DNA from 2 places in the Mycobacterium senriense genome. Region 1 is predicted to be linked to the other one. Evidence: predicted binding sites of a transcription regulator. Region 1 holds the regulator's gene; the other holds the start of a gene.
The links. The regulator LexA, encoded in region 1, represses DNA repair genes until DNA is damaged. The targets are predictions, from matches to a motif close to CGAACANNTGTTCG.
Positions count from the first base shown of each region.

Region 2: MTY59_RS02735 (error-prone DNA polymerase) is a predicted target of LexA. The motif match lies at 2,684-2,697, and genes of this name have one in related genera.

Region 1 covers NZ_AP024828.1:5,520,015-5,524,436, forward strand. The annotation lists gene nrdR (transcriptional regulator NrdR) at 1-400, opposite strand, end outside; gene MTY59_RS25770 (LysM peptidoglycan-binding domain-containing protein) at 550-1,044, opposite strand; gene lexA (transcriptional repressor LexA) at 1,337-2,035, shown strand; gene MTY59_RS25780 (sunset domain-containing protein) at 2,053-4,251, opposite strand.
Region 2 covers NZ_AP024828.1:564,846-569,267, reverse strand. The annotation lists gene MTY59_RS02750 (MaoC/PaaZ C-terminal domain-containing protein) at 1-10, shown strand, start outside; gene otsB (trehalose-phosphatase) at 19-1,173, opposite strand; gene MTY59_RS02740 (wax ester/triacylglycerol synthase domain-containing protein) at 1,214-2,542, opposite strand; gene MTY59_RS02735 (error-prone DNA polymerase) at 2,712-4,422, shown strand, end outside.

The DNA of each region.
Region 1 (4,422 bases):
CGGACTCAAACGACCGATACACGGAGGCAAACCGCAAGTAGGCCACCTCGTCGAGGTCGCGCAGCGGCCCCAGGATGGCAAGGCCCACCTCGTGGCTGGGGATTTCGGGCGAGCCCGCGGCGCGCACGGTGTCTTCGACCTGCTGGGCCAGCAGGTTCAGCGCATCGTCGTCGACCTGACGACCCTGGCAGGCCCGGCGGACGCCACTGATGACCTTCTCCCTGCTGAACGGTTCGGTGACGCCACTGCGCTTGACCACCGCCAGGACCGCGGTCTCCACGGTGGTGAAACGCCGTCCGCACTCGGGACAGGATCGGCGGCGCCGGATGGCCTGCCCTTCATCGGTTTCGCGCGAGTCGATCACCCGGGAGTCGGGATGGCGGCAGAACGGACAGTGCATGACCGCTCCTTCATCGCGCCGACAAGGTACCGCTGGACTTTGAGCGTACCCGCGCGCTGACCTGCACGGCTAATGGAGCCGCCGGGCGTACGGACACACCACTGGCGGCCGGGGTCCGTCGGTCCAGAGTCGTGCTCGCACAACGGTTGTCAGCCGACCGGCGCGATCAGGGTCTGGCCCGCCATCAGGTTGGGCGAGTGCAGATCGTTGAGTTCGCGGATCCGGTCGGCGACCTGGGTGCTCGGCGCGTCGGGCGCCACCCGGTGGGCAAAGTCCTGAAGCGACTCCCCCGCATCCACGCGGACGACGGCGAGCCGGTCCGGAACGTGGGCCGCGGAGCTGGTGGAGTCGCCGTTGAGTGCCTGACCGACGTTCGCGACGAGACCCAGCCACAGCGTGATCGCCCCGGCGGCCAGCGCCAACCCGATGGTGGACGCCCAGGTGGTGGCGCGCCTGCGGTGCGGGGCGACCGACATTGCCACCCCGGTGCCGTAATAGCGCGTCGGCGCACCCGCCGGCCGTGCCGGCGCGGGCCTGCGGGACCTGGCCAGGCCGTCGCGCCCGTAGCGAACGCCCTGGACGGGTCCGTTGATCGGGCGCCGAAGACTGCTGGTACGCGGCGCAGGCGTGTGGATGACTGTCATCTTCGTTCCTCCGGTCAACTAACTCTCGCTCGTGTGTTCGACTCTAATCGCTTGTATGTTCGAAAACCGAACATTTGAGCGAAGCGTGTCGCACGAGCAAACGCTAGATCACACCACCGACAAGTTCGTCGGCCCCTACCACTGTCATGAGGCACAAATACCCGGTATCCCGAAGAGTTACACATTTGTGATTCACCCGACTTTGGGCCTATCCCGGGGGCGATCGGGCGGCGCGACACGCTACTCGAACACATGTTTGATTCTGGTTCGCGGTGCGGCTACATTCATTGCCATGGGCGACAGCAACGACATCTCATCGGCCGGCCCCGACGGTCGGCTGCACTCCGTGGCCTCCTCGCTGACCGAACGGCAGCGCACCATTCTGAATGTCATCCGCGCCTCGGTCACCAGCCGCGGCTACCCGCCGAGCATCCGAGAGATCGGCGATGCCGTAGGTCTGACGTCGACGTCGTCGGTCGCGCATCAGCTGCGCACCCTGGAGCGCAAGGGATTTCTGCGCCGCGACCCCAACCGCCCGCGGGCCGTCGATGTCCGCGGGGCCGACGACGACGTGACGGTGCCCGCCACCGAGGTGGCCGGCTCGGACGCCCTGCCGGAGCCCACGTTCGTCCCGGTGCTCGGGCGCATCGCGGCCGGTGGGCCCATCCTCGCCGAAGAGGCCGTCGAAGACGTCTTTCCCCTGCCGCGCGAATTGGTCGGCGAGGGAACGCTTTTCCTGCTCAGGGTGGTCGGCGACTCGATGGTCGAGGCCGCGATCTGTGACGGCGACTGGGTGGTGGTGCGTCAGCAGAACGTCGCGGACAACGGCGACATCGTCGCGGCGATGCTGGACGGAGAGGCCACCGTCAAGACGTTCAAACGCGCCGGCGGTCAGGTGTGGCTGATGCCGCATAATCCGGCGTTCGATCCCATCCCCGGCAACGACGCGAGCGTGCTGGGCAAGGTCGTCACGGTCATCCGCAAGGTCTGACCCGACAGCAGGCCGAGTCAGTCGGCCCGGGTGAATCCGTTGGCCTGAGCGACTTCTTCACTCGACAGCCAGATTTCGGCGAGCGTGTCCTTGTACAGGTCGCTGCCCGGCGTGTAATACAGGCCGTAGCGCGCGCTCGCCTTGATCGGGTATCCGTCGGGCGCCTGGTACGGGTCGTCGAGCGGCAGGTGGATCGTGGGTCGCCCGTCCGGGCCCGCCAGGCCGTTCTCCGACGCGTCCGCGGCGTCCGCGGCGGCGTGGCGACCGCCTCGTGCCTGCGTCCCGGCCGCGACCGCGCCCGCGACGACGGCCGCCTCTGCCACGTCCGCTGCCGCCGGTGTGTCCGCCGCGGGCTCGACGTCCGGCTCCGGCGCCGCGAGGTCGGCGTATTCGTCCTCGGGCTCTGCGGCTTCCAGGGCGCCGCTCACGGCGTCGCTGTCCGGCGGGGTGTGCGGAACGGCGACGTCGGGATACTCGTCCTCCGAATCCACCTCTTCGGCGTAGCCGGCGTCAGGGTCCTCGGCGTCGACGTAGGCGGCGTCGTCCGCCGTCTCGGGTTCTGCGACGTCGGGAACGGCGTCGGTGTAGTCGGTGTAGTCGGCTCCGGCGTCGGAATACTCTGCCTCCGACAGCATCTCGTCGGAGACCACTGGGATGGAGTCGGTGTCGACGGCGTCGGGGTCATCGTCGGTGAACCCGTAGTCGCTTTCGGCGGGAACCTGGCGTTGCCAGCTGACCCGCCCGGCGCCGGGTTCGGGTTCGGGTTGGCGCGGCGGGCTGAGTGCGTACGCCTCGGCGTCGTGGTCGGATTCGTCGTGTCCCCAGCGTTCGTCGGCGTCGTAGGCGAAGTCGCCGCGGTGGTCGGGCGCGTAGTGCGCGCCATCCTCGTGCTCGGGCCGGCGCCGGCCGAACAGCATCCACACCAGCAGCACGAGCGACGCGAGCACCGGAATGGCGACCATCAGCCACCACCAGTGCCAGGTGAACTTGTTCGGGTGCGCCGGCATGGCCGAATTGCTCGGCTGGTTCTGACCGGACACCTGCAGCCCGGACAGCAGCGGCGCCAGGTTGGCCGGTTCCGTGCTGAACGTGTTCTTCGCGCGGTTCCACGAGATCTTGCCGCCGGTGAACTGCTGCGAAATCACGTCGCCGTTGACGGCCTGGTCACCGACGGGTGCGCCGAGTTTGCCGGCGGGGGCGCGCAGCTTGTCCCACGCGGCCTTCATCGCCCCGCGCACGACGAACGCGCCGCGGTCGGACGTCCAGAAGATGACCGGCTTGTCGGCCGCCGAGAAGGTGACGATGCGGCTGGAAGGACCGATGCCGCCGTCGGTTTCGTTGGTGGTGGGGAATCCCAAGTCGCTGCCGACAGGTCCGCCCAGCGACTCGTATTTGGCGAGAATGTCGCTCTCGACGGCGTTTGCGCCGGTGGCCGGGGTGAAGAAGACCTTGCCACCGGCGAAGTTCTGGGCGATTCCGTCACCGCCGACGGGATATTGCCCGCCCTGCTTGGCGCCCAAGGGTCCCGTGGGTCCGCCGGCCGCGCGCCAGGCCGTGTTGATCGCGGCGGTGGGATCGATCGCCACCTGCAGGCCCTTCAACTGGTCGGCCAGCGCGGGCGGTTCGGTGGTGAACTGCTTCGTCTGCCGGTTCCACGAGACCTGCCCGCCGCTGAACTTCTGCGAGGACACCTCGCCGTTGTAGGTCTCGTCACCCACCGGCACGCCGAGAACGCCGCCCGAGCTGCCCAGCTTGTCCCATGCGGTGTTCAGGGCGCCGCGCACCACGAACGGGCCGTGCTCGGGCGTCCAGAAGATCACCGGCTTGTCGCTGGCCGAGAACGTGATCACCCGGCTGTCCGGGCCGGACAAACCGGGCACCTCGTTGATGGCCGGGAAGCCCAGATCGCTGCCGGCCGGCCCGCCGAGCTGCTCGTACTTGTCCAATACGGGCCCGTAGGCGAATTTGGCCCCGGTGGCCGGGGTGAAGAACATCTTGCCGCCGTCGAAGTCCAGGACGAAACCGTCCCCGACGGGGTACACATCGCCCTTGCGGGCGCCCAGCGGTGAGGTGTCGCCGCCGGCCTTGTCCCATGCGGCCATCATCGCCGCCTCGGCGTCACCAATCGGACTCGCTACCGCGGTGGGGGCCAGCAACACGGCGGCCAGTGCTGTGGTCGTCAAGCTGACCAGCGCGCTCCCGATCAGGTTGCGCATGTGACCTCTCTGCACCTTCACCAAGCCTCCCAGCCGGCGGATATGGCTCTATCTGCGGCTATGCCCTTACCTGCATAACCGGCGAGTGAGCGGTTCTTGCGCGGAAAATCGACCCACGCACGATCGGCCTTATCGCCGGGCTCGCACAACTTTGCTCCAGCCAACAAGAAA
Region 2 (4,422 bases), 840 kb from region 1:
ATACGCCTAGCGCGATGGCTAGCGCGACAGCTGATCGGCCAGCCGGTCGGTGAAGTCGCTGGCCCCGGCCGGACTGTCCAGCGCGTATTGCGCTGCGGTCGCACGGTCGCCGTCGTCGCCGTGCCGCACCAGGATCGGCACGCCGTCGGCGCGCACCGCGTCGAACGCGTCCTCGTCGGTGATGTCGTCGCCGAGGTAGACCGGTGTCAGCGGACCCGATCCGGCCTCGTGCAGGTGATCGATCACCCAGCGCAGCGTTTTCCCCTTGTCCCAGTCCAGGTCCGGGCGCAGCTCGATGACCTCGCGGCCGGTGGTGACCCGAAGCTCGTCGCGGCGTCCCGCGGCGCGCACCGCCGCCAGCACCTCACCGACGCGGTCGCGTTCGGCGTTGCGGTAGTGCACGGCCACCCCGAATCGCTTGTGTTCCACCACGACACCGGGAATCGTGCCGAGCCGGTCGCGCAGCTGGCCGGCCGCCTGCTCGAGCACCGGGATGGCGGCGGCCGCGTCGTCGTTCTGGTGGTGGGTGCCGTCGGGCGCGGTCAGCTCGAAACCGTGACTGCCCGCATACCAGATACCGTGCACCCCAACGCGTTTCGTCACATCGGCGAGATCGCGGCCGGACAGCACCGCGACCGGGCATCGCGCGGCCAGCCTGTCCAGCGCCGCGGTGGCCCCGGCGACGGGCCGCGCCGCGTCCGGGTCGTCGACGATGTCCGAGAGGGTGCCGTCGAAGTCGAAGAACACGGCCGGTCGCCGGTCGGCGAGACCATCGGCGGTGCCGGTCAGGGCCTGCAGGGCATCGGGCAGCTGCGACATCCGGCGGTCGCCTGTGCGCACGGTGACGTCGCGAAGGTCGGTCACCACCGCATCGGCCCCCGCCTCGCGCACTCTGTCGTCATGCCCGGCCGGGTCGACAGCGATCACCAGCGCGAACCCCGCGGCGCGTGCGGCCTCGATGCCCGCGGCGTCCCGGGCGACCACGACGCAGCGGCCCGGGCGCACCCGCAGCCTGTTGGCGGCCTGTACCGGGCCGTCCGCCGAGACGACGGCGGTGCCCACCCCGGTCTCGCGAAGTCGGGCGGCCAGCGGGGAGCCCAGCGCGCCGTCGTCGTCGAACAGCACCGCGTCATGGCGGCGCGGATCGATGATGACCGGCCCCAACTTGCCCATGCCCAACCTTCTCACGGTGGTCGGGCGCCGGCAGAACGGGTCAGCGTCGCGCGTGCCCCGGCGCCGACGGGTGCGTCGGCGGCACGGGGCGCGCCACCGGGCGCGCGGGACGCTTGCGGTTGAACAGCAGTACGGAATCGTCGCCCAGGGCCACCAGCCGCGCCATGCCCAGCTCGATGCCGGCGGCCAGCTGCTTGACGTCGAAGGCGTCGCCGTGTTCGGCGGTGATGCCGAAGACCAGTTCATCGCCGTAGCTCAGCACCGCGACGCCGGTGTGCAGCGCCGCGGCCGTCGGGGGGATCGGCAGCAGCCGTTCCAGCGTCTGGCCCATCACCCGCAGCCGCCGGCGCGGCCCGGGCACGTTGGTGGCCAACGTGACGATGGCGCGCTGCGGAAGGCGGGAGAGCAACTGTAAGACGTTGCTGCGCAACGCCGTCGGCAGGAAACCGATCGCCGATTCCACGATGCCGGGCGGCTGGGCGGTCAGTCTGGCCTTCCACCTGGCATGCACCGTCTGCAACCGCCGCACCGGGTCGTCGTGTTCGACGGGCAGGTGCGAGAGCATCGCCGAGCGGACCGGCATCGGGATCAGGGTGCGCAGCGAGTCCGCCCGCGGCTCCTCGCCGCGGCCGAGCAGCGCCGTGCGGAACCCCTCGGTGATGGCGGCGAGCGCGACGTCGTTGGCGCTGACGCCGAACTTGCGACAGACGCTGTCGACGTCGGCGATCGGGACGCGCACCGTGCTGTAGCGCCGCGAGGCGGTGACCGCGTCGGTGCGCACGGTCGGCCACAGCGCGCCGACCAGGGCGCCGGCGGCGGACGAAGCCCGCCACACCGCGTCGACCCAGCCCGGCTTGCCCACGGCTGGCGGCGAAACCGGTTTGGCCGCAGCGCCGTTGGCGAAGGTGTCTGCGTCGGCGTCGTCGCAGAGGCTGCTGATCAGGCGCGCGGCCGAGTTGCCGTCGAGCAGGCCGTGATGGGTCTTCATCAGGATCGCCCACCGGTTGCCCTTCAGGCCCTCGATGACCCAGCACTCCCACGGGGGGCGGTCCAGGTCGAGGGGCCGCTCCAGGGCGTAGGCGATGGCCCGGGACAGCTCGGCCTCGTCGCCGGGGCGGGGGATGGCCACCCGGCGCACGTGGTGGGCCAGGTCGAAGTCCGGGCAGTCGATCCACTCCTGGTTCAGCGGATGCGCCCGCAGCAGCTGCGTGCATCGCGTGATCGGCTGGATGCGTTCGGCCAGAAGGCTTTTGAGCCGTTCATAGTCGGGTACGGTGCCGTCGACGATGGCCACCGCGCCGATCGCCAGGCTCGCGTGCCGGTCCGGATCGTGGGCTTGAAGGAACGCCGTGTCCAGTGTCTGTGCCATGCCGGCCCCCGCTGTAGTCCGCTTTTTGAACTTGTACCAGTGTCTGTGGAGCTCGCGATCCGCGGTAGTGCCGCAGCGTTAAGACCTTGTTTAAGAGTTGAAGATCTGTTTAACAACGGTTGTACCGAGCCGCGATTTAATCGAACATCTGTTCGATATACTCGGATCCGTGGGCTGGTTCAACGGGCCGCCGAGCTGGGCGGAAATGGAGCGGGTGCTCGACAGCAAGCCGCGCCATGCCGGGGAGTCGGCGGGCCCGGAGCAGGAGGGCCCCCTGTCGCGCCGGCGCGCGACGTACCAGCCGCCGGGCGACGGCCGGGCGTCCCGCTCGTCGGTCGCTTATGCCGAGCTGCATGCGCATTCGGCGTTCAGCTTCCTGGACGGGGCGAGCACGCCCGAGGAGCTGGTCGAGGAGGCGGCCCGGCTGGACCTGCGCGCCCTGGCGCTCACCGACCACGACGGCCTGTACGGGGCAGTGCGGTTCGCCGAGGCGGCGGCCGAGCTCGACATGCGCACCGTGTTCGGCGCCGAGCTGTCGCTGGGCGCGGGTGCGCGCACCGAGCAGCCGGATCCGCCCGGCCCGCACCTGCTGGTGCTGGCCCGCGGCGCGGAGGGGTACCGGCGGCTGTCGCGGCAACTGGCCGCGGCGCATCTGGCCGGCGGCGAGAAGGGCAAGCCCCGCTACGATGTCGACGCGCTGACCGAGGCCGCCGGCGGGCACTGGCACATTCTGACGGGCTGTCGCAAAGGGCATGTCCGCCAAGCGCTTTCCGACGGCGGTCCGGCGGCCGCGGAGCGGGCGCTGGCCGACCTGGTGGACCGGTTCGGAGCGCATCGGGTCAGCATCGAGCTGACCCATCACGGTCAGCCGCTCGACGACGAACGCAACGCGGCGCTGGCCGCGCTGGCCCCCCGCTTCGGGGTCGGCGTCGTCGCCACCACCGGCGCGCATTTCGCGGGGCCGTCGCGACGCCGGCTGGCCATGGCGATGGGCGCCATCCGGGCGCGTCAGTCGCTGGATTCGGCCGCCGGGTGGCTGGCCCCGCTGGGCGGTTCGCACCTGCGCTCGGGTGAGGAGATGGCCCGGCTGTTCGGGCAGCGGCCCGACGTGGTGACCGCGGCCGCCGAGCTGGGCGAGCAGTGCGCGTTCGGGCTGGCGCTCATCGCGCCGCAGCTGCCGCCGTTCGATGTGCCCGCCGGGCACACCGAGGACAGCTGGCTGCGCCAGTTGACCATGGCCGGGGCGCGCGACCGCTACGGGTCGGCCGAGCACGCACCGCGCGCGTATGCCCAGATCGAGCACGAGCTGAAAGTCATTGCCCACCTGACGTTTCCGGGCTACTTCCTGGTGGTGCACGACATCGCCCGGTTCTGCCGGGACAACAACATCCTGTGCCAGGGCCGGGGATCGGCCGCCAACTCCGCGGTCTGCTACGCCCTGGGCGTCACCGCCGTCGACCCGGTGGCCAACGAGCTGCTGTTCGAGCGTTTTCTGTCGCCGGCCCGCGACGGGCCGCCCGACATCGACATGGATATCGAGTCCGATCAGCGGGAAAAGGTCATCCAGTACGTCTACGACAAATACGGCCGCGACTACGCCGCCCAGGTCGCCAACGTCATCACCTACCGGGGAAAGATCGCGGTGCGCGACATGGCCCGCGCCCTGGGCTTCTCGCAGGGCCAGCAGGACGCGTGGAGCAAGCAGATCAGCCACTGGAACGGGCTTGGCCCCAATTCAAATGACCCAGCGCCCGATGTCGAGGGCATCCCCGAACCGGTGGTCGATCTGGCGAACCAGATCCGGAACCTGCCACGGCACATGGGAATTCATTCCGGCGGCATGGTGATCTGTGACCGCCCGATCGCCGACGTGTGCCCGG